3 regions of the Pseudomonas sp. GW821-FHT02H09 genome follow, and region 2 is predicted to be linked to each of the others. Evidence: predicted binding sites of a transcription regulator. Region 2 holds the regulator's gene; each other region holds the start of a gene.
What was found. Region 2 encodes sigma-54, which starts transcription at its own class of promoters, with help from an activator protein. Its sites were predicted from a motif close to ANTGGCATNNANNTTGCTNT; they were not measured.
Positions count from the first base shown of each region.

Region 1: AC07VR_RS05000 (CmpA/NrtA family ABC transporter substrate-binding protein) is a predicted target of sigma-54. The motif match lies at 4,464-4,483, and genes of this name have one in related genera.
Region 3: glnA (glutamate--ammonia ligase) is a predicted target of sigma-54. The motif match lies at 7,145-7,164, and genes of this name have one in related genera.

Region 1 is NZ_JBWKVA010000003.1:102,589-112,765, forward strand. Features, by position in the region: gene AC07VR_RS04980 (sensor domain-containing diguanylate cyclase) at 1-11, opposite strand, end outside; gene rlmKL (bifunctional 23S rRNA (guanine(2069)-N(7))-methyltransferase RlmK/23S rRNA (guanine(2445)-N(2))-methyltransferase RlmL) at 149-2,419, opposite strand; gene rmf (ribosome modulation factor) at 2,966-3,181, shown strand; gene AC07VR_RS04995 (quinone-dependent dihydroorotate dehydrogenase) at 3,352-4,371, opposite strand; gene AC07VR_RS05000 (CmpA/NrtA family ABC transporter substrate-binding protein) at 4,605-5,816, shown strand; gene AC07VR_RS05005 (ANTAR domain-containing response regulator) at 5,832-6,407, shown strand; gene AC07VR_RS05010 (nitrate/nitrite transporter) at 6,669-7,880, shown strand; gene AC07VR_RS05015 (bifunctional protein-serine/threonine kinase/phosphatase) at 7,888-9,558, shown strand; gene nirB (nitrite reductase large subunit NirB) at 10,005-10,177, shown strand, end outside.
Region 2 is NZ_JBWKVA010000001.1:152,583-162,759, forward strand. Features, by position in the region: gene pmbA (metalloprotease PmbA) at 1-518, shown strand, start outside; partial or broken gene AC07VR_RS00645 (ZIP family metal transporter) at 578-1,030, shown strand; gene AC07VR_RS00650 (HPr family phosphocarrier protein) at 1,061-1,333, opposite strand; gene rapZ (RNase adapter RapZ) at 1,349-2,206, opposite strand; gene ptsN (PTS IIA-like nitrogen regulatory protein PtsN) at 2,209-2,673, opposite strand; gene hpf (ribosome hibernation-promoting factor, HPF/YfiA family) at 2,686-2,994, opposite strand; gene AC07VR_RS00670 (RNA polymerase factor sigma-54) at 3,071-4,564, opposite strand; gene lptB (LPS export ABC transporter ATP-binding protein) at 4,835-5,560, opposite strand; gene lptA (lipopolysaccharide transport periplasmic protein LptA) at 5,560-6,105, opposite strand; gene lptC (LPS export ABC transporter periplasmic protein LptC) at 6,092-6,664, opposite strand; gene AC07VR_RS00690 (KdsC family phosphatase) at 6,673-7,197, opposite strand; gene AC07VR_RS00695 (KpsF/GutQ family sugar-phosphate isomerase) at 7,197-8,171, opposite strand; gene AC07VR_RS00700 (ATP-binding cassette domain-containing protein) at 8,395-9,204, shown strand; gene mlaE (lipid asymmetry maintenance ABC transporter permease subunit MlaE) at 9,204-10,001, shown strand; gene mlaD (outer membrane lipid asymmetry maintenance protein MlaD) at 10,001-10,177, shown strand, end outside.
Region 3 is NZ_JBWKVA010000005.1:195,844-206,020, reverse strand. Features, by position in the region: gene AC07VR_RS08800 (glycogen/starch/alpha-glucan phosphorylase) at 180-2,633, opposite strand; gene AC07VR_RS08795 (YkgJ family cysteine cluster protein) at 2,897-3,331, shown strand; gene typA (translational GTPase TypA) at 3,516-5,336, opposite strand; gene thiI (tRNA uracil 4-sulfurtransferase ThiI) at 5,476-6,930, opposite strand; gene glnA (glutamate--ammonia ligase) at 7,261-8,667, shown strand; gene glnL (nitrogen regulation protein NR(II)) at 9,222-10,177, shown strand, end outside.

The DNA of each region.
Region 1 (10,177 bases), on a different contig from region 2:
TGCAACGACATAAGCAGAACTCAAAACGCCAGCGAGCTTGGGCGTCACATGGGCTTTGACTGAGTTATAGCTATTTGCCACTAATTTGACCAGCGTAAAAAGAGCCAAGAGCCTTTAAAAATCAAGGCTCTATGGATCCAATCACTATTTAGCGGGCGGTAATTTTCCAGGCACGGTGGATTTTTCCGTTACGCGCAAAATCCGGGTCGATAGTTTGTGCGGTGATTTCCTCAACGGCGTAACGCGTTGTGAGGTTTTCCTCAAGCTGGAACTTGCGGAAGTTGTTGGAGAAATACAACACACCGCCTGGGGCAAGACGCGCCATTGCCAGATCGATCAATTGCACCTGATCGCGCTGCACGTCGAAGATCCCTTCCATGCGCTTGGAGTTGGAGAAAGTCGGCGGGTCGATGAAGATCAGATCGAACTCATCGCGGCAGGTATCCAGCCAGGCCATTACGTCGCCCTGCTCCAGACGGTTCTTGTCGGAGAAGCCGTTGAGCGACAGGTTGCGTCGCGCCCAGTCCAGATAGGTTTTCGACAAGTCGACGCTGGTCGTGCTGCGCGCGCCGCCCTTGGCTGCGTGCACGCTGGCCGTCGCGGTGTAGCAATACAGGTTGAGGAAGCGCTTGCCGGCGGCCTCTTTCTGAATCCGCAGGCGCATCGGCCGGTGATCCAGGAACAGCCCGGTGTCGAGGTAGTCGGTCAGGTTGACCAGCAACTTCACGCCGCCTTCGCTGACCTCGGTGAACTTGCCTTGGGCGCTTTGGCGCTCGTACTGCTTGGTGCCGCTCTGGCGCTCGCGACGCTTGACGATCACGCGGCTCTTGTCGATGTTCAGCGCCTGCGGAATGGCCGCCAGGGCATCGAACATACGCGCCGAGGCTTTTTCCGGATCGATCGACTTCGGTGCCGCGTATTCCTGAACATGGACCCAGTCGTGATACAGGTCGATGGCCATCGAGTACTCCGGCATATCGGCATCGTAGACGCGGTAGCAGTCGATACCTTCGCGCTTGACCCACTTGCCCATGGCCTTGAGATTCTTTTGCAGGCGGTTGGCAAACATCTGCCCGCCTTCGCTCAGACGTGCCTGTTCAACTACTGGAGCCGGTGCAGGCGTCGGCTTGATCGGATTGCCGTTCTTATTGTACTGACGCTCTTGCGGCTCGGTCGGCGACTGATCGTAGGCCGCCTGTTCACGTTCGGCCTGACGCTGTTCCGGGGTACGACGCTCACCGGTGACGAACTGATCCGGCAGTACCTTGATCAGCAGCAATTTGCACGGCAAGGCGCCGTTCCAGAACGAATACTGTTTGTGGCTGCGGATGCCCATGCGTTTGCCCAGATCCGGCGCGCCGGTAAACACCGCGGCTTCCCAGTTCAGGCAGGCCTGACGCAGACGTTCGCCGAGATTCTGGTAGAGATAGAGCAGGCTCGCCTCATCACCCAGACGCTCGCCATACGGAGGGTTGCAGATCACCAGGCCTTTCTGGTTCTGGTCCGGACGCGGCTCGAAGGTCGCGACTTCACCCTGGTACACCTTGATCCAGTCGCTCAGGCCAGCACGTTCGATGTTGTTGCGGCCCGGTTGAATCAGTCGTGGGTCGGCTTCGTAACCGCGAATCCACAGCGGTGGCTTGGCCAGACCGGCAGCGGCACGTGCCTTGGCTTCTTCATGGAGCTTTTTCCACAGCGCCGGCACATGGCCGAGCCAGGCGGTGAAGCCCCACTGCTCGCGTCGCAGGTTCGGTGCCATGTCCGCGGCGATCATTGCAGCTTCCACCAGGAAGGTGCCCACACCGCACATCGGGTCAGCCAGCGCGCCGCCGTCGGCAGCAATGCGCGGCCAACCGGCACGAATCAGAATCGCTGCCGCGAGGTTTTCCTTCAGCGGTGCCGCACCTTGCTGCAGACGGTAACCGCGCTGGTGGAGGCTATGGCCAGACAGATCGAGAGACAGAATCGCTTCGCCACGGTCCAGACGCAGGTGAATGCGCAGGTCCGGGTTGATCTTGTCGATGGATGGACGCTCGCCCGACGCAGTGCGCAGCTTGTCGACAATCGCATCCTTGACCTTCAAGGCGCCGAAGTGAGTGTTGTCGATGCCTGAACCGTGACCGCTGAACTCCACGGCCAGGGTGCCATCGTTGAGCATATGGTCCTGCCACTCGACATCCAGCACACCGTGGTAGAGGTCTTCAGCGTCCTTCATCGGGAAGCGCTTGAGGACCAGCAACACCCGGTTGGCCAGACGCGACCACAGACACAGGCGATAAGCCGTCTCCATGCTGGCCATGCCGCGCACGGCGGAGGTGTGCTCGCGCGCTTCCTCAAGGCCAAGCCCGACGGCTTCCTCGATAAGCAGGCCTTCGAGACCTTTAGGGCAAGTGAGGAAGAGTTCGTAACGATCCGACATGGGGAGTTCCAGGGCCTTTAAGCAATGAGTGAACGGGCAACGCATTGCCCGCCCGGTTTTCAATCAAGCGCTTTTCTCGAAGAGCGCTCGCGTGGCACGAAGGTGTGCCGTCCCACCCCGGCTGCTCAGCCAACCAAGAGGTTAAATGAGCTTAGATGCAAGGGCAGATAAAAAATTCGTTGCAACAAAATGTCATTTCTCGACCCTTCGTCGAAAAATACCCGACTGCAACAGGCCGACATTTTCGCGAGTGAATTAACCTCCGAATCTGGCAGGAGGCTGATCATAGCGGGCTTTGCTCAAAAAACAGGTCGCGAAACCCGTCCAGCTTATCGCCTTAACATCATTATCGTTACGTCCTTATGACAAAACGATCATTCCCTCGATGTGACGCATTGGTTAGAACTCAATACAGGTTGACGCCGCAATGACGTCAACACCTTGGCTCGCGACGCCGGCAGCGAGCCACCAACGGCAGAGACTTTCTGCCCGGCCTCGATTGAGGCCGACAGGACATTACACAGTCAACATTGAGGGAAACACCCTATGAGAAGACTTAAGCGTGATCCGTTGGAAAGAGCATTTTTACGCGGATATCAATATGGCGTTGGTGGCAAATCCCGTGAGCTTTGCCCATTTACTCTACCGTCAGTACGCCAAGCGTGGATCAATGGCTGGCGAGAAGGACGCGGCGACAACTGGGACGGTATGACTGGCACTGCGGGGATCCACAGACTCAACGAACTTCACGCCGTCGGCTGAACAGGGCACACATTCCGACACCAACACCTGATTACGCAACGACTTAACCACGCACGTCCCATCCGGACGGCGGGCTTCGGCCCAGGGGCTCCTTCACGGAGCCCTTTTTTATGCCTGAAAAAATCACCTTTGTGGCCGGGGGACTTGCCCCTCGCCACAATGGACCGCCCTTACCGCAATGCCGCGATCGCATCCACCGACTGGCGAATCAACGCCGGGCCCTTGTAGATAAAGCCCGAATACAACTGCACCAGGCTCGCGCCAGCGGCGATTTTCTCAGCCGCGTGCTGGCCTTCGGTGATACCGCCCACAGCGATGATCGGCAAGCGACCGGCCAATTCGCCGGCCAGCACCTTGACGGTGTGGGTGCTCTTGTCGCGAACTGGCGCGCCCGACAGACCGCCTGCCTCGTTGCCATGCTCCATGCCTTCGACGCCGACGCGGCTGAGGGTGGTGTTGGTAGCGATCACCGCATCCATCCCCGTCTCGATCAATGCTTGCGCGACCTGTACGGTTTCTTCATCGGTCATGTCCGGGGCTATCTTGATCGCCAGTGGTACACGCTTGCCGTGACGCTGCGTCAGGTCTTCCTGGCGTTGACGCAGCGCTTCGAGCAACTGCTTGAGCGAATCGCCGAATTGCAGGCTGCGCAGGCCTGGAGTGTTCGGTGAGCTGACGTTGACCGTTACATAGCTGGCATGGGCGTACACCTTGTCCAGACAGATCAGGTAATCATCGACCGCACGCTCGACCGGTGTGTCGAAATTCTTGCCGATATTGATACCCAGAATGCCTTTGTACCTGGCCGCTGCCACCCGTGCCAGCAAGTAATCGACGCCGAGGTTGTTGAACCCCATACGGTTGATGATCGCCTCAGCTTGCGGCAAACGGAAAATCCGTGGTTTCGGATTACCCGGTTGTGGACGTGGGGTGATGGTGCCGATCTCGACAAAGCCGAAGCCCAGCTGGGCAAAACCGTCAATGGCCGCGCCATTCTTGTCCAGGCCCGCTGCCAGACCGACCGGATTGGGGAAATCCAGCCCCATGACATTCACCGGCAGTTGCAAAGGCGCCTTGCACAGCAAGCCATTGAGACCCAAACGCCCGCCCGCACCGATCAGGTCCAGGGACAGATCGTGGGAGGTTTCCGGGGAGAGTTTGAACAATAGCTGGCGGGCCAGGGTATACATGGGCGGGCTTGACTCGGTTGGCGGCGAAATGAGGCGGCGATTATAGCCGGGCAACGGTGCCGCAAGCGAGGCACGCGATGAAATCAATGGAGAGTGGCATATGCCTTGCACCATCGATTGCATCAGCTCTCATGCCAACAGCGGGATGAGTCGAAGGACAACGGCGTCGTCACCCGGCTTTGCTTTGGCAAGGGACCTGGGTACGACGCTTTTTTATGGAAGGTGCACACCTGATGAATGAGTTTCCAGCCAATCCACTGGCCTGGGTCAATGGCAGCGATGCCCCGGAAAAGAGTGCGATCAATCTGGGCTTCATGGCCCTGAGCGATTGTGCCTCGGTGGTGGTCGCCGCCACCCAGGGCTTCGCCCAGCCCTATGGGCTGACCTTGAACCTCAAGCGCCAGCCATCCTGGGCCAACCTGCGGGACAAACTGGTCAGCGGCGAGCTGGATGCCGCTCACAGCCTGTATGGCTTGATCTACGCCGTGCACCTGGGCATCGGCGGCATCGCGGCCAGCGACATGGCGGTGCTCATGGGTCTGAACCAGAACGGTCAAAGCATCAATCTGTCCCACGGCCTGCAAGCCCTTGGCGTGACCAGTCCTGAAGCGCTTCACCTGCACGTGCACCAAAGTCGCGCAAAGCTGACCTTCGCCCAGACGTTCCCCACCGGCACCCACGCCATGTGGCTCTATTACTGGCTCGCCAGCCAAGGCATCCATCCGCTGCAGGATGTCGACAGCGTGGTGGTGCCGCCGCCGCAAATGGTCGCGCATTTGCAGGCCGGGCGCATCGACGGCTTTTGTGTCGGCGAGCCATGGAGCGCCAGTGCAGTGAAGCAGGATCTGGGGTTCACCATGGCCACCAGCCAAACCATCTGGCCCGATCACCCGGAGAAAGTGCTGGGCTGCACCCGCGCATTTGTCGAACAGTACCCCAACACCGCCCGCGCACTGGTCATGGCGATCCTCGAAGCCAGTCGCTTTATCGAACAGAGCACCGAGAACCGTCAAAGCACCGCGCAACTGTTGAGCGGTCGAGAATATCTGGACACGCCCGTAGACTGCATCCAGCCACGCTTGCTCGGCGACTATGCCGATGGCCTCGGCAATCGCTGGCAAGACCCCCATGCACTGCGCTTCCACGGCGCGGGCGAGGTCAACCTGCCATACTTTACAGATGGCATGTGGTTCATGACCCAATTCCGCCGCTGGGGCTTGTTGCGGGACGACCCGGATTACCTCGGCGTCGCTCGCCAGGTTCAGCAACTGGACCTGTACCGCGAGGCGGCCACCGCAGTAGGCGTGAGCCACTCTGGCGAGGCAATGCGCAGCAGCCAATTGATCGACGGCAAGATCTGGGACGGTTCGGACCCGGCCGGTTATGCCCGCAGCTTCACCCTGCACGCCATGAACGCCCCCTCCGCCCTTCTTGCCAGCCGCTGACAGGAGCCTGCGAACATGTTGCGTATCCTGCTGATCAACGACACTGCAAAAAAAGTCGGACGGCTCAAAGCCGCCCTGACCGAGGCCGGGTTTGAAGTTATCGATGAATCCGGCCTGACCATCGACCTGCCGGCGCGCGTCGAAACGGTGCGCCCGGATGTGATTTTGATCGATACCGAGTCACCGAGCCGCGATGTGATGGAACAAGTGGTACTGGTCAGCCGCGACCAGCCACGGCCAATCGTGATGTTTACCGATGAACATGACCCGGACGTGATGCGTCAGGCGATCAAGTCCGGGGTCAGTGCCTACATCGTCGAAGGTATCCTCGCCTCGCGCCTGCAACCGATCCTCGACGTGGCCATGGCCCGCTTTGAAAGCGACCAGGCCTTGCGCGCGCAGCTACTGGCCCGCGACCAGCAACTGGCCGAGCGCAAGCGCATCGAACTGGCCAAGGGCTTACTGATGAAGATGAAGGACTGCAAGGAAGAAGAGGCCTACACCCTGATGCGCCGCCAGGCCATGAGCCGCCAACAGAAGCTGATTCAGGTGGCTGAGCAGATCATCGCCATGAGCGAGTTGCTGGGCTGACAGGATCGCCCCCACGCAGAGCGTGGGAACGATCATCTTGATCCTGGCGCGGCTCTTGCTAGGTAATCCATACAGGTAACCAACGGCGGTTGCCCCACCTACGACAAAGACGTCGCACACCCTACTCGCCCACGCAGCGAATCGGGTTGCGGCGTTTTTTCGTTTTTGGCCCCACAGCCCGGGGCCGGTGGTGCGGCCGTTATGGGCCCCCACCTGAAAGCTCATGACTCCTTTCGAGACTCTTCACAGCTGAGGTGCGCGATGAATTCAAGCTTCTGGAAATCCGGCCATACCCCGACATTGTTCTCGGCCTTCCTCTATTTTGACCTGAGCTTCATGGTCTGGTACCTGCTCGGCCCTTTGGCGGTGCAAATCGCTGCCGACCTGCAACTGACTACCCAGCAACGCGGGCTGGTGGTCGCCACGCCGATTCTGGCCGGTGCGTTTCTGCGCTTTGTGATGGGCTTGCTGGCGGATCGCCTGTCACCGAAAACCGCCGGGCTGATCGGCCAGGTCATCGTGATCTGCGCGCTGTTCGGCGCCTGGAAGCTGGGCATTCACAGCTACGAACAGGCACTGGTGCTTGGCCTGTTTCTCGGTATGGCCGGCGCCTCGTTCGCCGTCGCTCTGCCTCTGGCCTCCCAGTGGTATCCACCGCAGCATCAAGGCAAGGCCATGGGCATTGCCGGTGCGGGCAACTCCGGTACGGTGTTCGCGGCGTTGATCGCCCCGATGCTGGCGGCGGCGTTTGGCTGGAGCAATGTGTTCGGTTTTGCGCTGATCCCCTTGGCCCTGACCCTGATCGTCTTTGCCTGGCTGGCGAAAAATGCCCCGGAGCGGCCAAAAACAAAATCCATGGCTGACTACTTCAAGGCTCTGGGCGACCGCGATAGCTGGTGGTTCATGTTTTTCTACTGCGTGACCTTCGGTGGCTTTATCGGTCTGGCCAGCGCGCTGCCCGGCTACTTCAACGACCAGTACGGCCTGAGTCCGGTCACCGCTGGCTACTACACCGCCGCCTGCGTATTCGGTGGCAGCCTGATGCGCCCGTTGGGTGGCGCCCTGGCGGATCGCTTCGGTGGCATTCGCACCTTGCTCGGCATGTACACCGTGGCGGCAATCTGCATGACTGTGGTGGGTTTCAATCTGCCGAGCTCCTACGCCGCCCTCGCCCTGTTCGTCTGCACCATGCTTGGTCTTGGTGCCGGTAATGGCGCGGTCTTCCAATTGGTACCGCAGCGTTTTCGCCGGGAGATCGGCGTGATGACCGGCCTGATCGGCATGGCTGGCGGCATTGGCGGCTTTGCCCTCGCCGCAGGCATGGGGGCGATCAAGCAGAGCACCGGCAGCTATCAGCTTGCGCTATGGTTATTCGCCAGCCTCGGTGTGTTGGCCTGGTTCGGTCTGCACGGGGTCAAACGCCGTTGGAGAACCACTTGGGGTTCGGCAGCCGTGACCGCGGCAAGGGTCTGACACATCAATGAGCCTGCAACTGAGCTTCGCCCAAGCCAGCGCCATCGGCCCACGCGATGAAAATCAGGACGCCTTGCGTCTGGTCACACCGACCCCGGCGCTGGCGGCCAGCAAGGGCAATCTGTTCGCCATCGCAGACGGCGTCAGCCAGTGCGCCGACGGTGGCCTCGCCGCTCGTTCGACCTTGCAGGCATTGGCGCTGGACTACTACGCCACACCGGAAACCTGGGGCGTGGCGCAAGCCCTCGATCGGTTGCTGCTGGCGCAGAATCGCTGGCTGCAAGCCAACGGTGGCGGGCAGCCATTGCTCACCACCGTCAGCGCACTGGTGCTGCGTGGCCGGCGCTTTACCCTGGCCCATGTCGGCGATTGCCGGGTCTATCGCTGGTACGCCGAGGGGTTGCAGCGCATCACGGATGATCATGTCTGGGAACAACCGGGCATGCAGCATGTACTCAAGCGTGCATTGGGTCTGGATCAACATCTGGTGCTGGACTTTCTCGACGGTGAACTGCGTCAGGGCGAGAGCTTCGTGCTGCTCAGCGACGGCATCTGGGCGGTTCTTGGTGACACGGCGATCACCTCGATCCTGCGTGACCAGCCCGACCTCGACAGCGCCGCGCAGACGCTGGTCAACGCCGCGCATCTGGCAGGCAGTCAGGATAATGCCAGCGCGTTACTGGTGCGGGTCGACGCCCTTGGTGAGGCGACCATCGGTGATGCGCTGATCCATTTACAGCAATGGCCGTTACCGCCCCCCTTGAAACCAGGTCAGTCGTTCGAAGGCTGGCAAGTCGAGACACTGCTCGGGCAGAGCCAGCAGTCCCTGCTCTATCGCGTTCGCGACGCCCAGCAGCAACCCTGGCTGCTGAAAACCTTGCCAGCCCACTTGCATGACGATAACCAGGCCGGGCAAGGCCTGCTGTCTGAAGAGTGGTTTCTGCGGCGGGTCGCCGGTCGACACTTCCCCGAAGTGCATGCCGCCAGTCAGCGTCAGCATTTGTATTACGTGATGCGCGAGTACCCAGGCGCGACCCTGGCCGAACTGTTCGCACAAAACGGCCCGCTGCCATTGGCTCAATGGCAGGAACTGGCCGAGCGCCTGCTGCGGGCGGTGGGCATGCTGCATCGGCGGCAGATCCTGCACCGGGATATCAAACCGGAAAACCTGCTGCTGGGTGAAGACGGCGAATTGCGCCTGCTGGATTTTGGTTTGGCCTATTGCCCTGGCCTCTCGGAGGACCAGGCACACCTGCTTCCGGGAACGCCAAGTTACATCGCCCCGGAAGCCTTCAATGGCGACGCACCCACGGCGCAACAGGATCTGTATGCGGTGGGCGTGACTCTGTATTTCCTGCTGACGGGCCAATATCCCTATGGGGAAATAGAAGCCTTTCAACGACCGCGCTTCGGGATGCCAGTCAGCGCCAACCGCTATCGGCCGGACCTGCCGGACTGGCTGGAGCAAAGCCTGGAGCGCTCGGTTTCAGTCAATCCTGCTCAACGCTTTGAAACAGCGGAGGAATGGTTGCTGCTATTGGAACAGGGCGAACGCCGCAGCTTGAACGTTCGGCCTAGGCCGCTGCTGGAGCGAGAGCCGCTGAAGGTTTGGCGGACCTTGGCGCTGGTGTCGTTGCTGATCAATCTGGTGCTGCTGTATTGGGTGTTTCACGGCTGATATCTCAAAGCCTGCGCAATCCCTGTAGGAGCGAGCCTGCTCGCGATGGACTCAAGGGCGGCGCGTTTATTCAGAAAACACGCGTTATCGTTAACGTCCATCGCGAGCAATCGAGCGTCGACCGGCTGCTCCTACATCTGCGTGCTCCATAAGTGAGCAACGCGCTTTGATTCGGTGCAAAAAGCCGCGTCGCAATGGCTAAGGCCACCCTCAAACCCCAACAAACCCGCCTCTTCCCAAAACTTGGCACAACCGCTGCATTAGCTCCTGCAACAGACATAAAGCCCAGCCTTCAACGATGAAGGTTGCGCTTCCCGAGAGAACGGGATCAGGACAAAGGCGTCCTCGCTAGGTAACTAGCGGGACGCCTTTTTTTGTTTGCGCAAAATTTGTCGAGCCAGCCCGACCGCCCTGATGAGGCAGGCCTGAGCTCCCCGGAGATTTTTATGAAAAAACTCAAACTGGTGATGATCGGCAACGGCATGGCCGGGGTTCGCACCCTGGAAGAGCTGCTCAAGCTGAGTAACGAGCTGTACGACATCACGGTCTTCGGCGCCGAACCCCATACCAACTACAACCGCATTCTGCTGTCGCCAGTGCTCGCCGGTGAGCAGACGTT
Region 2 (10,177 bases):
CGTTGGGCCAACGGCTGTTCCCTGAATGGCTGACCCTGGATGAACGGCCACACCTGATGCGTGGCCTGGGCAGTTCGGCCTTCGATGGCGACGGTCTGGCAACTTACGCCAAACCTTTCGTCGAGAACGGTCATTTGGTTTCTTACGTGCTGGGCACGTACTCCGGTCGCAAACTGGGCATGCCGAGCACCGCCAACGCTGGTGGCGTGCATAACCTGTTCGTTAGCCATGGCGATGAAGACCAGGCTGCGCTGCTGCGGCGCATGGGGCGCGGGCTGCTGGTCACCGAATTGATGGGTCAGGGCTTGAACATGGTGACTGGCGACTATTCCCGTGGTGCCTCGGGTTTCTGGGTGGAAAACGGCGAGATTCAGTTCGCCGTGCAAGAAGTGACCATCGCCGGCAACATGCGTGACATGTTCCAGCAGATCATCGCCGTTGGTAATGACCTGGAATTGCGCAGCAATATTCGTACGGGGTCAGTGCTGATCGAGCGGATGACAGTGGCCGGTAGCTAAACGACCGCAGCTTCAAGCGAAGGCGCGTCACCCAATGGGAGGCGCGCCTTTTTTTGTGGGAGTATCCGGTGATTGCTCCGCGGATCTGGCAATTTGTATTTGCCATCATTGCTCACAACATCCCGGAAGGCATGGCGGTCGGCGTGTCTGCCGGCGGTGGGATGCCCGACGCCGACAGTTTGGCCATGGGCATCGCTTTACAGGATGTGCCGGAAGGTTTGGTGATCGCTTTGGTATTAGCCGGGGCAGGGATGTCGCGGGTCAAGGCGTTCCTGGTCGGCGCGGCTTCAGGTTTGGTTGAGCCGGTCTTCGCGTTGTTGGGTGCCTGGCTGGTGAGTCTGGCCGAGTTGCTCTTGCCTCTGGGGTTGGCGTTGGCTGCAGGCGCGATGCTGCTGGTGGTGACTCACGAGGTGAGCCCGGAGTCACGGCGCAATGGCCACGACAAGCTGGCCAGCCTGGGGCTGTGTATCGGGTTCTGTCTGATGACAGTCATGAATACCGCGCTTGCGTAGGCGCCGCCGAAGGCTCGGGCCGCCGAGCTTTTATTCGCCTTCGTCGAAGAAGTTATTGATCAGCGCAACCAGCGCATTCAGCGCTTCCTGTTCTTGTTCGCCTTCAGTGCACAGATGGATTTTGGTGCCTTTACCGGCAGCGAGCATCATCATGGCCATGATGCTTTTGCCATCGACCATGGATTCAGGGGTACGTCCGGCTTTTATCTGGCAGGGATATTGACCTGCTACGCCGACAAACTTGGCAGATGCTCGGGCATGTAAACCCAGCTTGTTGATGATTTCAATTTCCAGAGCGGGCATCGCGGTGTGAATCCTTTAGCTTAGGTCGCGGTGGCGAACCTGGACGTTCTTCAGGGACTTTTGTAGAGCCTGGCCCAGACGTTCGGTCAGGTAGACGGAGCGGTGATGCCCGCCGGTGCAGCCAATGGCAATGGTGACGTAGGCGCGGTTGCTGGCGGCAAAGCGGGGCAGCCATTTCAGCAAATACGCAGAGATATCCTGGAACATTTCTTCGACATCCGGCTGAGCAGCCAGATACTCGGCAACCGGCTGGTCCAGCCCGGACTGATCGCGCAACTCCGGTTTCCAGTATGGATTGGGTAGGCAGCGCACATCGAATACCAGGTCAGCATCGACCGGCATTCCGCGTTTGAAGCCGAAAGATTCGACCAGAAACGCCGTGCCCGGCTCCGGCTGGTTCAGCAGGCGAAGTTTGATGGTATCGCGCAGTTGATACAGGTTCAGATGGGTGGTGTTGAGCTTCAGATCAGCGAGGTCGGCAATCGGCCCAAGCAGGTTGGTCTCATCATCAATGGCTTCGGCGAGCGACCGATTGGCGGTGCTCAGGGGGTGGCGTCGACGGGTTTCCGAGAATCGCTTGAGCAGGGTTTCCTCGTCGGCGTCCAGATACAGCACGTCGCATTGGATGTGCCGGCTGCGCACTTCTTCCAAAAGCTCCGGAAAGCGCGACAGATGGCTGGGCAAGTTACGGGCGTCGATGGAAACCGCAACCAGCGGTTGCGCCAGTTCAGTGTGAATCAACGCACGTTCGGCCAATTCCGGAAGCAGGCCGGCCGGCAGGTTGTCGATGCAGTAGTAACCGTTGTCCTCCAATACATCGAGGGCGGTGCTTTTACCGGAGCCGGATCGGCCGCTGACAATGATCAAACGCATGATTAATGACCGTTCTGCTCGTCCAGGACAACCTGGTACAGGGCTTCATTAGTTGCGGCGCTGCGAAGTTTTTCGCGCACTTCCTTGCGATCAAGCATGCTGGCAATTTGCCGAAGCAGTTCCAGATGCGCATCGGTAGCGGCTTGCGGGACCAGCAGGACAAACAGCAGGTCGACCGGAGCACCATCGATGGCGTCGAAATCTATGGGGGCGTCCAGGTGCATCAAGGCACTGATGGGCGATTCGCAGCCTTTGAGGCGGCAGTGGGGAATGGCGATGCCGTTGCCAAAACCGGTTGAACCAAGTTTTTCACGGGCTATCAGACTCTCGAAGACATCTTGCATTCCCAGATCCGGCACTTCGCGGCTGATCAGGTTGGCAATTTGCTCGAGGGCGCGCTTTTTACTGCCGCCCGGCACGTTCACCAAAGAACGGCCGGGGGTCAGGATGTTTTCAAGTCGAATCATGGGTTGGGAGTGTTAACGACCTGTTGCGCCCTGGAGGAGGCTCTGGGTCTTTTCCTTGTGCTTTTTGAGTTGGCGATCCAGCTTGTCGGTGAGTGCGTCGATTGCCGCGTACATGTCGTCATGCTCGGCGTTGGCGACCACTTCATTGCCGGGGATATGCAAGGTAGCTTCGATTTTCTGCTTCAGCTTTTCGACGGTCATCGTGACTTGCACATTGGTGATCTTGTCGAAATGCCTTTCCAATCGTTCGAGTTTTTCGCCGATGTAGATGCGCAGGGGTTCGGTCACTTCCAGTTGGTGTCCACTGATGTTGACTTGCATACAGCTTCTCCTTCGTTGCCAGTGCATAAAGCGGCAGGCAGAAATGCCTGCCACTGGAACGCTGTGGCGTGGCCCGTTACATCAAACGCTTACGTTCGCTCGAAGGCGCGATCCCAAGGGATTCGCGGTATTTGGCGACGGTGCGACGGGCTACCTGAATGCCTTGTGCCTCCAGTAAACCAGCGATCTTGCTGTCACTCAACGGCTTTTTCTGATTTTCCGCTGCAACCAGTTTTTTGATGATCGCGCGGATCGCTGTAGACGAGCATTCACCGCCTTCAGAGGTGCTTACGTGGCTGGAGAAAAAATATTTCAGTTCGTAGATGCCGCGCGGGGTATGCATGAATTTCTGGGTGGTGACCCGGGAAATTGTCGATTCGTGCATGCCGACCGCTTCGGCGATGTCATGCAGCACCAGCGGTTTCATCGCCTCATCGCCGTACTCGAGAAAGCCCCGTTGATGCTCGACGATCTGGGTGGCGACTTTCATCAGGGTTTCGTTGCGGCTTTGCAGGCTTTTGATGAACCAGCGCGCTTCCTGCAACTGGTTGCGCATGAAGGTGTTGTCGGCGCTGGTGTCGGCCCGGCGCACGAAACCGGCGTACTGCGGGTTGACCCGCAGGCGCGGTACGGATTCCTGATTCAACTCCACCAGCCAGCGTTCGTTGTCCTTGCGTACGATGACGTCGGGGACGACGTACTCGGCTTCACTGGATTCGATTTGAGAACCTGGGCGCGGGTTGAGGCTTTGCACCAGCTCGATGATCTGCCGCAGTTCGTCCTCTTTGAGCTTCATACGGCGCATCAGCTGGCTGTAGTCACGGCTGCCAAGCAGGTCGATGAAGTCGGTGACCAGGCGTTTAGCCTCGGTCAGCCAAGGTGTTTTGGCTGGCATTTGACGCAGCTGCAGCAACAGGCATTCGCTGAGGTTGCGCGCACCGATACCGGCGGGTTCGAATTGCTGGATGCGGTGCAGGACGGCCTCAATCTCGTCCAGTTCGATGTCCAGTTCCGGGTCGAAGGCTTCGAGGATTTCCTCAAGAGTTTCGTCCAGGTAGCCCTGATTGTTGATGCAATCGATCAGGGTAACGGCGATCAGGCGATCAGTATCGGACATCGGTGCCAGGTTCAGTTGCCAGAGCAAATGACTCTGCAGGCTCTCACCGGCCGATGTGCGGGTGGTGAAGTCCCACTCGTCGTCATCGTTACTCGGCAGGCTGCTGGCACTGGTCTGGTAAACATCTTCCCAAGCGGTGTCGACAGGTAATTCGTTGGGGATGCGCTCGTTCCAGTCGCCTTCCTCGAGGTTATCCACCGTCGGGGCGGTTTCCTGGTAAGAGGGTTCCTGAACATCGGTATTGGCTTTCTGCTCGACGTTGTCGGCCAGAGGGTCGGCGTTATCGAAGTCGTCGCCTTCTTCCTGGCGTTCGAGCATCGGATTGGACTCCAGTGCCTCCTGAATTTCCTGTTGCAGGTCCAGGGTCGACAATTGGAGCAGGCGGATGGCCTGTTGCAGCTGCGGTGTCATCGTCAGCTGCTGGCCCATTCTCAAGACTAGCGATGGTTTCATGGCAGGGGCTTAACACCTTATTTGCCGGCGCACATGCGCCATCCACTACAGGGCGCCGAAGCGCCAAACATAAGCAAATTATATGCCTGAAACTGAAGTGTTTGCCTAGAGCGCGGTAACAATAAAAATTTACAGGATCTCATTGCTACTGGCGCTCTGACTATTGGCTGAACACCTGAGGGCGCGTGTTTGCCTAAAGCGCGGTAACAATAAAATTTATAGGGTTTTATTGATAGCGGCGCTCTGACGACTTGCCCAACACCTCAGCGCTTACAGGCGGAACTCATGGCCCAGATACACTTCCTTGACCAGCTCGTTGGCCAGGATGGTGGCGGAGTCGCCTTCGGCGATCAGTTGACCGTCGTTAACGATGTAGGCAGTCTCGCAGATATCCAGGGTTTCACGGACGTTGTGATCTGTGATCAGCACGCCGATGCCCTTGGCCTTCAGGTGATGAATGATCTGCTTGATGTCTCCCACCGAGATCGGATCCACACCGGCAAACGGTTCATCGAGCAGGATGAACTTCGGTGCGGTGGCCAGGGCTCGGGCGATTTCCACGCGACGACGTTCGCCACCGGAGAGGCTCATGCCGAGGTTGTCGCGGATATGGTTGATGTGGAATTCCTGCAGCAGGCTTTCCAGCTCCTGGCGACGTCCGGCCTTGTCGAGTTCCTTGCGGGTCTCAAGAATGGCCATGATGTTATCGGCAACCGACAGCTTGCGGAAGATCGATGCTTCTTGCGGCAGATAGCCGATGCCGGCCCGTGCGCGGCCGTGCATCGGCTGGTGGCTGACGTCCAGGTCGTCGATCAGTACGCGACCCTGATCGGCCTGGACCAGCCCGACGATCATGTAGAAACAGGTGGTCTTGCCGGCACCGTTAGGGCCGAGCAAGCCGACGATCTGGCCGCTGTCGATGGACAGACTGACGTCACGCACGACCTGGCGGCTCTTGTAGCTCTTGGCCAGATGCTGAGCTTTCAGAGTTGCCATTACTGGGCCTTCTGCTCGTCAGTTTTCTTTTTCGGCTGGATCACCATGTCGACCCGCGGACGTTGCTGGGTGACCTTGTTGCCGGTGGCGCGACCGGCGTTAGCGACCTGTTTGACGGTGTCGTAGACGATTTTCTCACCTTCGGTGGTGTTGCCGTCGTTGATCACTTTGGCCTTGTCGATCAGCACGATACGGTTTTGCGCGGCGTGATACTGAATGGTCACACCATAAGCCTGGACAGGCTTTGGATCAGTCGCCTTTTGCAGCTGTTCGAAGTAAGCCAGGTTGCCCACCGAGGTCACTACGTCGATTTCACCTGCCGGGGTGCGAGTGATGGTCACGGTATTACCGGTGATCTTCATCGAGCCCTGGGTAATGATCACGTCGCCCTTGTAGGTGGCCACGCCATTCTTGTCGTCCAACTGAGCGTCGTCGGCCTGAATGCGGATGGGTTGCTGGCTATCAGTCGGCAGAGCCCAGGCGCTCACGCTTCCCAGTGCTGCGCTCAGGCTGAGCAAAATAGGGAGGGTTTTAACGAGCCTCATACTGTCCTCTTACGTTCGATAGCAGGTGCATCCTGCCTTCTTCCAAATACGCTTTCATTCCCTTGCCAGTAGTCGCGCCACCAGCGCCGTCGATTCTAACGGCTTGCTCGGTCTGCGCATATTGCTTCTGAGGGAATACGGTCATACGGCTACTGGTAATAATGGTCGTACGATCTTTCTCGTCGGTACGTGCAATACGTACCGAATCAATCAGTTCTACTTCAGTGCCGTCCGGATTGACTTCGCCGCGTTCGCTCTGGACGTGCCAGGGGAAAGTAGTGCCGCGATAGATGTGCAAGTCGGGCTTGGTCAGCATCGTCACTTCGGTCGCTTTCAGGTGTTCGACCTTGTCGGAAGTCATTTCGTACTGCAACTTGCCATCGGGCAGAAACTGCACACTGTGGGCGTTGATGGCGTAGTAGTCGATAGCGTTTTCGTCGACGACTGCCGCTGGCCGCTCGAGAAAGCGTTCCGGGCTGATGTTCCAGTAGCCAACGGCCGCGAACAGGGCGGTGATGACTCCGAAAATCAGAATGTTGCGAGTTTTTTTGCTCAGCATAGGTGGCTCTACAGGTAGGCGGCGTTGGCCGCTTCAAGGCTGCCTTGGGCGCGCAGGATCAACTCGCAAAATTCGCGCGCAGCCCCTTCGCCGCCACGGGCCTGAGTGATGCCGTGCGCATGTTCACGAACGAAGCTGGCGGCGTTGGCGACCGCCATACCCAAACCGACACGACGAATCACGGGAAGGTCGGGCAGGTCGTCACCCAGGTAGGCGACTTGTTCATAGCTTAGGTTGAGTTGAGCAAGAAGCTCGTCCAGTACCACCAGTTTGTCTTCGCGGCCCTGATAAAGATGAGGAATACCGAGATTTTTCGCACGGCGCTCGACCACCGGGGTCTTGCGGCCGCTGATAATGGCGGTCTGTACGCCCGCGGCCATCAGCATCTTGATACCTTGGCCGTCGAGAGTGTTGAAGGTCTTGAATTCGCTGCCGTCTTCAAGAAAGTACAGGCGGCCATCAGTCAGTACGCCGTCGACGTCGAAAACCGCGAGTTTGATGTTTTTGCCGCGTAGCAGTAGGTCTGTGCTCATTACATTACTCCCGCACGCAGCAAATCGTGCATATTCAAGGCGCCAACCGGGCGATCATCGCTATCGACCACCACCAGTGCGCTGATTTTATTGTCTTCCATGATTTTCAGGGCTTGGGCCGCGAGCATTTCGGCGCGCGCGGTTTTGCCATGAACGGTCATCACTTCATCGATAGTGGTGCTGTGGATGTCAATGGTGCGATCCAGTGTTCGACGCAAATCGCCGTCAGTGAAGATCCCGGCCAGACGCCCGTCGGCCTCGAGAATCATGGTCATGCCAAGGCCTTTGCGGGTCATTTCCACTAAGGCGTCTTTGAGCAAGGTGCCGCGCGGCACTTGAGGCAGTTCCGTGCCCGAGTGCATGACATTTTCCACTTTCAGTAGCAGGCGACGACCCAGGGCACCGCCCGGATGGGAGAAGGCGAAGTCTTCAGCGGTAAATCCCCGTGCTTCAAGCAAGGCGACCGCCAGTGCGTCCCCCATTACCAGGGCTGCGGTGGTGGAGGACGTCGGCGCCAGGTTCAGTGGGCAGGCTTCGTGCTCGACGTGAACATTGAGATTGACCTCTGCGGCCTTGGCCAGTGCCGACTCGGGATTGCCGGTCATGCTGATCAACTGAATGCCCATTCGCTTGATCAGAGGCAACAGGGTGACGATTTCATTGGTAGAGCCGGAATTGGACAGGGCGAGGATGATGTCGTCGCGGGTGATCATGCCCATGTCACCGTGGCTGGCTTCCGCCGGGTGTACGAAAAATGCCGTGGTGCCGGTGCTGGCCAGGGTTGCGGCAATTTTATTGCCGATGTGCCCTGACTTGCCCATGCCGACCACAACCACGCGGCCTTTGCTGGCCAGAATCATCTCGCAAGCGCGTACGAAATCTGCGTCGATATGAGCCAGCAAGCTTTCTACAGCTTCAGTTTCGAGGCGAATGGTACGTTGTGCTGATTGAATCAGGTCGCTGGATTGGCTCATATCAGAAATCGTATACCCAGATGAAAAGGCGGCGATTATAACGGTAATGATCAGTTCCCTCACGTAAGTTCGTCGGGCTTTGCGTGATTTGCCTGTCTTGATCCTGAACAGGCACGGCTTCGGCCTTGGGCGCTCTGCATCAGCAGTGATATAGTTCGCCGCCAGTTCGGCCTGCCTAGGGAGCCAGGCGTCCTAGTGAGAGGCTGCATCGCAAGGAGTTTAGATGAGTGCCGATAACGCCTACGCGGTCGAGCTGAAGGGACTGTCCTTCAAGCACGGTGCGCGCAGCATCTTCAATAACGTTGATATTCGCATTCCGCGAGGCAAGGTCACCGGCATCATGGGACCTTCCGGCTGCGGTAAAACCACGCTGTTACGCCTGATAGGCGCGCAGTTGCGGCCCAGCGCCGGTGAAGTCTGGGTCAACGGTCAGAACCTGCCGAAGCTATCGCGCAGCGACCTGTTCGACGCGCGCAAGCAAATGGGCGTGTTGTTTCAAAGCGGCGCATTGTTCACGGATCTGGACGTTTTCGAGAACGTTGCCTTTCCGTTGCGCGTTCATACCCAATTACCGGATGAAATGATCCGCGACATCGTTCTGCTCAAATTGCAGGCGGTGGGGCTGCGGGGTGCCATCGATTTGATGCCTGACGAGCTGTCGGGCGGCATGAAACGTCGCGTCGCGTTGGCACGAGCCATTGCCCTCGATCCGCTGATTCTCATGTATGACGAACCCTTTGTCGGGCAGGACCCTATCGCCATGGGCGTACTGGTGCGCCTGATCCGTCTGCTTAATGACGCTCTGGGGATCACCAGTATCGTGGTTTCCCACGATTTGGCCGAAACCGCGAGCATTGCCGATTACCTGTATGTGGTCGGCGATGGACAAGTGTTGGGGCAAGGGACTCCTGAGGAATTGATGAACACCGACAACCCGCGCATTCGCCAATTCATGAAAGGCGATCCAGACGGCCCGGTTCCGTTCCACTTCCCGGCGCAGGATTACCGCGCAGATCTTCTGGGGAAGCGCTGATGCACAAGACTTCATTAATCGAGAGGATTCGCCTCTTTGGTCGATCCGGCATCGACATTGTCGAGTCGCTGGGACGTTCGACGCTGTTTCTGTTTCACACACTGCTGGGTCGCGGGAGCATCGGCGGCGGGTTTGGCCTGCTGGTAAAACAATTGCATTCGGTGGGTGTGATGTCCCTGGTGATCATTGTGGTCTCCGGGATATTCATCGGCATGGTACTGGCACTGCAAGGCTTCAATATCCTGTCCAGCTACGGTTCGGAGCAGGCGGTCGGGCAGATGGTTGCGCTGACGTTGCTGCGTGAATTGGGGCCGGTGGTCACCGCCTTGCTGTTTGCCGGGCGTGCCGGTTCGGCCCTGACCGCCGAAATCGGCAACATGAAATCCACCGAGCAGCTCTCCAGTCTGGAAATGATTGGCGTGGACCCGCTCAAGTACATCATTGCCCCGCGCCTCTGGGCCGGCTTCATTTCGCTACCGCTGCTGGCGATAATTTTCAGCGTGGTAGGGATCTGGGGTGGCTCCTGGGTAGCTGTCGACTGGCTTGGAGTGTATGAAGGCTCCTACTGGTCGAATATGCAAAATAGCGTGAGTTTCCACGGCGATGTGCTCAATGGTGTTATCAAAAGCATCGTTTTCGCTTTTGTAGTGACCTGGATCGCCGTTTTTCAAGGCTATGACTGTGAGCCCACATCCGAGGGGATCAGTCGTGCCACCACCAAGACGGTGGTGTATGCCTCATTGGCCATTCTCGGCCTCGACTTTATTCTGACCGCCTTGATGTTTGGAGATTTCTGATGCAAAACCGCACCCTGGAAATCGGTGTCGGCCTTTTCTTGCTGGCTGGCATCCTGGCTTTGCTGCTGCTGGCTTTGCGGGTCAGTGGCCTGTCCCCGAGCGCGAGCAGTGACAGTTATAAACTTTATGCGTATTTCGACAATATCGCCGGTTTGACTGTCAGATCCAAAGTGACC
Region 3 (10,177 bases), on a different contig from region 2:
GCAGGCTGACAGCAACTGCTACGCAAGGTGTTTCAGCCCGCAGCCGAGTAGATACCAAACGCGCAGACGGACAGATCCAGGTTGTTCAAACCTGGCAAAACTACCGTCTAGTATATCGGTGCGGCCCAACAGGAGTTGGGCCTTGCTCGCATTTGTCGCTAAATATCACAAGAAGTGGACTATTCCAGCGCTTTCCAGATTTCGGTGGCGTACTCACGAATCGTCCGGTCGGATGAGAACCAGCCCATCCGGGCGCTGCTTAGCACCGCCGAACGCCACCACTCTTTGGAATCGTGCCAATGGGCCTCCACCCGTGCTTGAGCGTTCCAGTATGAATCGAAGTCGGCGCAGACCAGGAAGCGGTCATAGTCGATCAACGAATCGATCATGCTGGTATAACGGGCAGGATCGTCCGGCGAGAACACTCCGCCGCGAATCGCTTCCAGTACATCGTTGAGCCGATGGGAGGCCGCGATATCGGGAGTTGCGTTGAACTCGCCATTACGTTTGCGCGCTTCAACCTGCTGGGCGCTGAGACCAAAGATAAACATGTGCTCAGCCCCGATACGCTCGCACATCTCCACGTTGGCACCGTCCATCGTACCGATGGTCAGCGCACCGTTGAGGCCGAATTTCATGTTGCTGGTGCCCGACGCCTCGAAACCGGCGGTGGAAATCTGCTCTGACAGGTCGGCTGCCGGAATGATGCTCTCCGCCAGACTCACGTTGTAGTTAGGCAGGAACACTACCTTGAGCAGGCCACGCACGGTCGGGTCGTGGTTCACGGTGCGAGCGATGTCATTGGTCAGCTTGATGATCAACTTGGCCTGGTGATAACTGGCCGCGGCCTTACCGGCGAAGATTTTCACCCGCGGCACCCAATCGATTTCAGGCTCGGCGCGAATCGCCTGGTACAACGCCACGGTGTGCAGCAGGTTGAGCAACTGACGCTTGTATTCGTGAATCCGTTTGACCTGCACATCGAACATCGCTTCCGGGTTTACCGTGATCCCCAACCGCTCATGAATGATGTTGGCCAAGGCTCTTTTGCTGTGCAGGCGCTGCTCGGCGAACTGCTTGCGGAACGCCGTTTTCTCAGCGAACGGCTCCAGTTCAACCAGGCGTTGCTCGGGGTTGTCCAGCACATCATGGCCCAACGCCTTGACCATCATCGCCGTCAGTTCCGGGTTGGTCTGGTACAGCCAACGGCGGAAGGTGATGCCGTTGGTCTTGTTGTTGATCCGCTCCGGATAAAGTTTGTGCAGCTCGGAAAACACCGTGCTGCGCATCAATTGGGTATGCAGAGCGGATACACCGTTGACACTGTGAGAGCCCAGGAACGCCAGGTTGCCCATGCGAACACGGCGGCCGTTGTCCTCTTCAATCAGCGATACCGCGCGCAACACGTCGAAATCGTGAATGCCCTTTGCCCGCAGCGAATCGATGTGCTGGGCGTTGATCAGGTAAATGATCTGCATATGCCGCGGCAGCATCCGCTCCATCAGCCCCACCGGCCAGGTTTCCAGCGCTTCGGGCAGTAACGTATGGTTGGTGTAGGACAGCGTGTCGACGGTGACCTTCCAGGCCGCGTCCCACTCGATACCGTGCAAATCGACCAACTGGCGCATCAGTTCGGCCACGGCAATCGAGGGATGGGTGTCGTTGAGCTGGATCGCGGCGTGCTCGCCGAGGCTCAGCACCGAGTCATGCATGTTCTTGTGCCGACGCAACAAATCCTGCAGGGATGCCGAGACGAAGAAATACTCCTGACGCAACCGCAATTCCTGCCCGGCCTCGGTGCTGTCGGCCGGATAGAGCACACGGGAAATACTTTCCGCCCGCGCGACTTCGGCCACCGCGCCCAAGTGGTCGCCAGCATTGAAACGCTCCAGATGCAGGTCTTCCATCGCCCGCGCCCGCCACAGACGCAGGGTGTTGACGCTGGCACCGCGCCAACCGACCACCGGCGTGTCGTAAGCCACCGCCCGGACGGTTTCCACCGGCCACCAGACTTGCTTGGCCTTGCCGGTTTCATCGGTCACCGTATCGACGCTGCCGCCAAAGCCGATGGGGTAGATCACCTCAGGGCGCTCGAACTCCCACGGATTGCCGAAATCCAGCCAGTTCTCGGTCTGTTCCTGCTGCCAGCCATCGACAACTGCCTGGCGGAACAAGCCGTGTTCATAACGAATACCATAACCATGGCCGGCGATACCGAGGGTCGACATGCTCTCCATGAAACACGCCGCCAATCGACCAAGACCACCATTGCCCAACGCCGCATCCGGCTCCAGCAGGCGAATACGCTCAAGGTCGACACCCAATTCGGCCAAGGCTTCGCGCGCCACGTCCAGCAGGCCGAGATTGCTCAGGCTGTCGTAGAGCAGACGACCGATCAAAAACTCCAGGGAGAGGTAGTACACACGCTTCTGAACCTTGCGGTAGATCTGTCGCGTGTGGTCCATCCAGTGTTCGACCATATGGTCCCGCGCTGCCAAAGCAATGGCTTCGAACCAGTCATGGTCAAACGCGTGATCCGGGTCCTTGCCTACCGCGTAGGTGAGTTTGTTCAAGACAGCGGCGCGAAATGCGGCCACCACCTCTGCGTCACGAACAAGCAGTTCCTGAGTCATCGATACGACCTCGAACGAGATAGACGGCATGGAATTGTCTGAGCCTAGTCGGTCTGACAGGAGGCAAAGGTTCTGGTTCGGCGTTTTTTTCAATTGCCCGAGTCAACCTTTTGCCACGGCCGGTACGCCCTGAAAAGATGCAGAAGCCGTGCCGATCCGGCCTAAATGCCCTGAGCGGGTGAAAAACCGGCAAATGGTTGTTCACACATCCACCAACCCCGGTATCATCGCGCGCCCTGATACACCCCCTGGAAACACACCTGATGAAGCCCCAACTGATCGCCGCCGCGGAAATCGACCGACTCGATACCTGGGCGAAATACTCCAGTCATATGTGCGGTGGCTGTGTTTCCAGCTGCTGCACCCTGCCGGTCGAAGTGAAGATCAAAGACTTGATCCGCATCGGCATCGTCGATGAATTCGAGCGCGGCGACCCGCCAAAGAACATCGCCAAACGCTTGCAAAAAGAAGGCATCGTCGAGCGTTACAACCAGAAGTCGGAAATTTTTACCCTCCAGCGCATGAGCAACAACGATTGCCTTTATCTGGACCGCAAGAGCCGCCTGTGCACCATTTACGAAAAACGCCCGGACACCTGCCGCAATCACCCGAAGATCGGGCCGCGGCCGGGGTATTGCGCGTACAAGCCTAAAGAAGTCGAGCGCGATACAAGCCGCAAGACACTGGACAAGTTTTGATCAAAATTCTCGTGGTCTGACAGACCGCTATCGCGAGCAAGCTCGCTCCTACAGGAGTTTGCGTGCACTTGTAGGAGCGAGCTTGCTCGCGATAACGCCAGATCAGACACCACAAATCTTGCAGACAAAAAAACGCCCCCGACCTTGCGGTCGGGGGCGTTTTTTTTAACAGCTAACTAACGAATCAGTTGCCGCTTTTCTTGGCAGCGCGGGTACGCTCGCTTTCGCCCAGGATCTTCTTGCGAAGACGGATGGACTTAGGAGTGACTTCACACAGCTCGTCTTCTTGTACGAATTCCAGAGCTTGCTCCAGAGTGAAACGTACAGGCGGAACCAGAGCGATGGTTTCGTCTTTACCCGAAGCACGCATGTTGTCGAGCTTCTTGCCTTTAGTCGGGTTAACACCCAGGTCGTTGTCGCGGCTGTTCAGACCAACGATTTGACCTTCATAGATGTCCTGGCCGTGTTCGATGAACAGCTTGCCACGCGACTGCAGGGTTTCCAGCGAGTAGGTCAGAGCCTTACCGGTAGCTACCGATACCAGCACGCCGTTCTGACGGCCGGACATGTCGCCGGACTTCATCGCGTCGTAACGGTCGAAGATCGAGGTCAGGATGCCAGCACCGGAGGTCAGGGTCAGGAACTCGTTACGGAAACCGATCAGGCCACGGGCCGGGATGTTGTACTCAAGGCGCACACGGCCCTTGCCATCCGGAACCATGTTGGTCAGGTCGCCTTTACGGATACCCATTTGTTCCATGATCGAACCCTGGGATTCTTCCGGCAGATCGATGGTCACGTTTTCGTACGGTTCGTGCTTCACGCCGTCAACCAGACGGATGATCACTTCCGGACGACCAACACCCATTTCGAAGCCTTCGCGACGCATGGTTTCGATCAGTACCGAAAGGTGCAGCTCACCACGGCCGGATACTTTGAATTTATCAGCCGAGTCGCCTTCTTCAACGCGCAGTGCCACGTTGTACAGCAACTCTTTGTCCAGACGCTCCTTGATGTTACGGCTGGTCACGAACTTGCCTTCTTTACCGCAGAAAGGCGAGTCGTTTACCTGGAAGGTCATGGAAACGGTTGGCTCGTCGACGGTCAACGGCTTCATCGCTTCGACGTTCAGAGGGTCGCACAGGGTGTCGGAGATGAACAGTTGCTCGAAGCCGCTGATGCAGACGATGTCGCCGGCAGCTGCTTCTTCAACGTCGATACGGTGCAGACCGTGGTGACCCATCAGCTTCAGGATACGACCGGTACGCTTCTTGCCGTCGGCGTCGATAGCGACAACCGGAGTGTTCGGCTTGATGCGACCACGAGCGATACGGCCAACGCCGATAACACCCAGGAAGCTGTTGTAGTCCAGAGCGGAAATTTGCATCTGGAACGGACCGTCACGGTCGACTTTCGGCGCAGGTACGTTGTCGACGATCGACTGGTACAGCGGGGTCATGTCTTCAGCCATGTCGGTGTGGTCCAGACCGGCAATACCGTTCAGGGCCGAAGCGTAGACGACTTTGAAGTCCAGCTGTTCTTCGGTGGCACCCAGGTTGTCGAACAGGTCGAAGATCTGGTCCAGAACCCAGTCCGGACGCGCGCCTGGACGGTCAACCTTGTTGATCACCACGATTGGACGCAGGCCGGCTTCGAAAGCCTTCTTGGTCACGAAACGGGTTTGCGGCATAGGGCCGTCTTGAGCGTCAACCAGCAGCAGAACGGAGTCAACCATCGACATTACGCGTTCAACTTCGCCGCCGAAGTCGGCGTGGCCCGGGGTGTCCACGATGTTGATGTGGTAGCCGTTCCAGTTGATGGCGGTGTTTTTCGCCAGAATGGTAATACCGCGCTCTTTCTCCTGGTCGTTGGAGTCCATCACGCGCTCGTCGTTGAGCTCGTTGCGCTCCAGGGTGCCGGATTGACGCAGGAGTTTGTCTACCAGGGTGGTTTTACCATGGTCAACGTGAGCAATGATGGCGATGTTGCGTAGATTTTCGATCACTTGTGTATCTCGATCAGAGGATTCGGTGTGCTGACAAGTCTTGGCAGCGATTTACAGTAGAGTCAGGCCTTGCCGTTACAGCTTGACGGCGGCGTCGGGGGGCCGGTGACGCAGGCCACAGGCATACAGCCCCGGGCTCTTAGCTCGGTCGATAAACGCGCACATTGGCATGCCCCTCACTGAGCAAATGGTGGGCATGCAGGCGACTCATCACGCCTTTGTCGCAATACAGCAGGTACTGGCGAGTAGGGTCCAGTTCCTTGAAACGAGCGTTCAATGCATAAAACGGCATCGCTTGTACCTCGATGCCAGCGAGCTCCAGCGGATCGTCTTCGGCGGCATCCGGGTGACGGATGTCGATGATGATCTGACCGGCCAGCGCCTCACTGACTTCTTCAACCTGCACATCCTGGCCCAATTCGTCGATCACCCGATCGATCGGCACCAGTTTGGCGTTCTCGAGCGCACGCTCGAGCACCGCCATATCGAATTCTTTCTCTTCATGCTCCACGCGCGGACGCTTGGCGTGGGTCTTGGGGTTCACCGAAATGACCCCGCAATACTCCGGCATGTGCTTGGCGAAGTCGGCGGTGCCGATTTCGTTGGCAAGGTCAATGATGTCCTGCTTGTGACTGGCGATCAGCGGGCGCAACACCAGCTTGTCGGTCACGCAGTCGATCACGGACAGGTTCGGCAGCGTCTGGCTGGAAACCTGGGAAATCGCTTCGCCGGTCACCAGCGCATCGATGTCCAACCGATCAGCGATTCGGGACGCAGCGCGCAACATCATACGCTTCAATACTACGCCCATATGACTGTTATCGACTTTGCAGAGAATTTCTCCCAGCACTTCCTCGAATGGCACACTGACAAATAACACGCGCTGGGAGCTGCCGTACTTCTTCCAGATGAAGTGCGCGACTTCCATCACGCCCAATTCGTGGGCACGCCCACCGAGATTGAAGAAGCAGAAATGGCTCATCAGCCCGCGGCGCATGATCTGGTAGGCCGCCACCGTCGAATCGAAACCGCCGGACATCAACACCAGGGTCTGTTCGAGGGCGCCCAACGGATAACCGCCGATGCCGTTGTGCTGGCTGTGAATCACAAACAACCGTTGGTCGCGAATTTCCATCCGCACTTCGATTGCCGGCGTTTTCAAGGAAATCCCGGCGGCGCCGCACTGGCGACGCAGCTGGCTACCGACGTATTTCTCGACGTCCATCGAGGTAAATTCGTGCTTGCCGGCGCGCTTGCAGCGCACTGAAAAAATCTTGCCCGGCAAGGCATCACCGAAGTGCTGTTTGCACTTGGCGACGATGTCGTCGAAGTCGCCCAACGGGTACTCGTCGACCTGCAGGAAATGCGCGATGCCCGGCATGCAGCTCAGGCGATCAGTCATATCCTTCAAGGCTTTCGGCTCGCTGACCTGTGTTTCCAGCTCAAGATTGTCCCACACACCGTTCACCACCACCGCTGGGTCCAGATCGCGGAGCACGGCACGGATGTTCTTGGCCAGCTGGCGGATGAAACGCATCCGTACCGGGCGGCTCTTGATAGTGATTTCGGGGAAAACTTTTACGATTAGTTTCATGAAAACAGCGCGCGAGGGGCCAGCCGAAAAAGGGGGGCGCGGATTATAGCGGAAATTGCTCAAGGTTTAACCAGTTAATATACAGATGGCCCTTGGTGCACTAAAACGGGGCGTCAAGGCTTTTTGACGCCACATTGCAGTGCGAAAAGCCCGCGGAATTTCCTGCGTTCAGCTATATATGCGTGAGTTTGGGGCGAAAAACCCAAGTCGGGGCACTGGCATGCAATTTGCTCCCTTGTGAGGCAGGTTGCCTTGGCAGAGTATTCGCGCCGGCATCACCCACATTCTAAGGGCACTCCACTACCAGCCCGAAGCCACCCGGAGGACACTATGTCGAAGTCGGTTCAACTCATCAAAGATCATGACGTCAAATGGATTGATCTGCGCTTCACTGACACAAAAGGCACTCAGCACCACGTGACCATGCCGGCCCGTGATGCGCTGGATGAAGATTTCTTCGAAATCGGCAAAATGTTCGACGGCTCCTCCATCGCCGGCTGGAAAGGCATCGAAGCCTCCGACATGATCCTGCTGCCGGACGACTCTACCGCCGTTCTCGATCCGTTCACCGAAGAGCCGACCCTGATCCTGGTCTGCGACATCATCGAACCTTCGACCATGCAAGGCTATGACCGCGACCCACGCGCCATTGCCCACCGTGCCGAGGAATACCTGAAGTCCACCGGTATCGGCGACACCGTATTCGTTGGTCCAGAGCCAGAATTCTTCATCTTCGACGAAGTGAAGTTCAAGTCCGACATCTCCGGCTCCATGTTCAAGATCTTCTCCGAACAAGGTTCGTGGATGTCTGACCAGGACGTCGAAGGCGGTAACAAAGGCCACCGTCCAGGCGTCAAAGGCGGCTACTTCCCGGTTCCTCCGTTCGACCACGACCACGAAATCCGTACCTCCATGTGCAATGCCATGGAAGAAATGGGCCTGGTCATCGAAGTTCACCACCACGAAGTGGCGACTGCCGGCCAGAACGAAATCGGCGTCAAGTTCAACACCCTGGTAGCCAAGGCTGACGAAGTTCAGACCCTGAAATACTGCGTACACAACGTTGCCGACGCTTACGGCCGCACCGCGACCTTCATGCCTAAGCCGCTGTACGGCGACAACGGCTCGGGTATGCACGTTCACATGTCCATCTCCAAAGATGGCAAGAACACCTTCGCTGGCGAAGGTTATGCCGGCCTGTCCGACACCGCCCTGTACTTCATCGGCGGTATCATCAAGCACGGTAAGGCCCTGAACGGCTTCACCAACCCGTCGACCAACTCCTACAAGCGTCTGGTCCCAGGCTTCGAAGCTCCAGTAATGCTGGCCTACTCGGCTCGCAACCGTTCCGCTTCGATCCGTATTCCTTACGTGTCCAGCCCTAAAGCTCGCCGTATCGAAGCTCGCTTCCCGGATCCAGCAGCCAACCCGTACCTGGGCTTCGCTGCACTGTTGATGGCTGGCCTGGACGGCATCCAGAACAAGATCCACCCAGGCGATGCTGCTGACAAAAACCTGTACGACCTGCCGCCTGAAGAGGCCAAAGAGATCCCACAAGTTTGCGGCAGCCTGAAAGAAGCCCTGGAAGAGCTGGACAAAGGTCGTGCGTTCCTGACCAAAGGCGGCGTTTTCAGCGACGACTTCATCGACGCTTACATCGCCCTGAAAAGCGAAGAAGAAATCAAAGTACGTACCTTCGTACACCCACTGGAATACGAGCTGTACTACAGCTGCTAATCCGGTAGCGCTCGCGCAAGCGGCGTAACAGAGGCCTCCTTCGGGAGGCCTTTTTTGTGGGCGCGATACACGCCAGAGAGCTCATACTGACATCGCACCGTGATGCCTTCATCAAACGGAAGTCCAAGCGCCGGGAAATCGGGCCCTCATTGATCACCCCCAGTCAGGTAACGCAAAAACGTGTCCAATTGACACAGGGTAATCCCAAGCCAGTGAACCCGAGCGATACCACCCCACAGCCAATGGCAAGGAAAGCCAAAGAAGAAAAGAGCAGCATCTTTTCATTCTTCTAAACGCCGCCCAGGTTTGCGCACTATATTGGTGCAATGAATTGCACCCCACCCACTTATCAACCCATTTTGGTTCGAAAATACCCGGAGAAGCTGGCAGAACGCCACGCAATCGAGCTTCAAACGCCTGTTTCAGGGGTTTAACGCTTCTTTTCGGAGCCTTGGTTTGGTTTTTGCATTTTCCTCATATCAGCGCTATATCCGCGCGCGCAATCCGGGACCGGCCCCGGGTTGTATTGCTTCAAAAGAGGTCACCATATACTCATGACCATCAGCGACACACTGCACCGCTTGCTACTCGACAACCTGACCACCGCGACCATTCTGCTCAACGCGGACCTGCGCCTTGAGTACATGAACCCCGCGGCGGAAATGCTGCTGGCCATCAGCGGCCAGCGCAGTCATGGGCAATTCATCAGCGAGCTGTTCACCGAATCGGCCGAAGCCCTGAACTCCTTGCGCCAGGCCGTCGAGCAGGCTCACCCGTTCACCAAGCGCGAAGCGATGCTCACTGCGCTGACCGGCCAGACCCTGACCGTCGATTACGCCGTGACGCCGATCCTCAGCAATGGCAACACCCTGCTGCTGCTGGAAGTCCACCCGCGTGACCGCTTGCTGCGAATCACCAAGGAAGAGGCTCAGCTGTCCAAACAGGAAACCAGCAAGATGCTGGTGCGCGGCCTGGCCCATGAGATCAAGAACCCTCTGGGCGGGATTCGCGGCGCCGCACAGTTGCTGGCCCGCGAGCTACCGGAAGAAAGCCTCAAGGATTACACCAACGTCATCATCGAAGAGGCCGATCGCCTGCGCAACCTGGTGGATCGCATGCTCGGCTCGAACAAACTGCCGTCACTGGCGATGACCAACATCCATGAAGTGCTCGAGCGCGTGGGCAGTCTGGTGGAAGCAGAAAGCCAGGGCTGCATCACCTTGGTGCGCGATTATGACCCGAGCATTCCTGACGTATTGATCGACCGCGAACAGATGATCCAGGCAGTACTCAACATCGTGCGCAACGCCATGCAGGCCATCAGCAGCCAGAACGAACTGCGCCTGGGCCGGATCAGCCTGCGCACCCGCGCGATGCGTCAGTTCACCATTGGCCATGTGCGCCATCGGTTGGTGACCAAGATCGAAATCATCGACAACGGCCCGGGCATCCCCGCCGAATTGCAAGAAACCATCTTCTTCCCGATGGTCAGCGGCCGTCCGGACGGTAC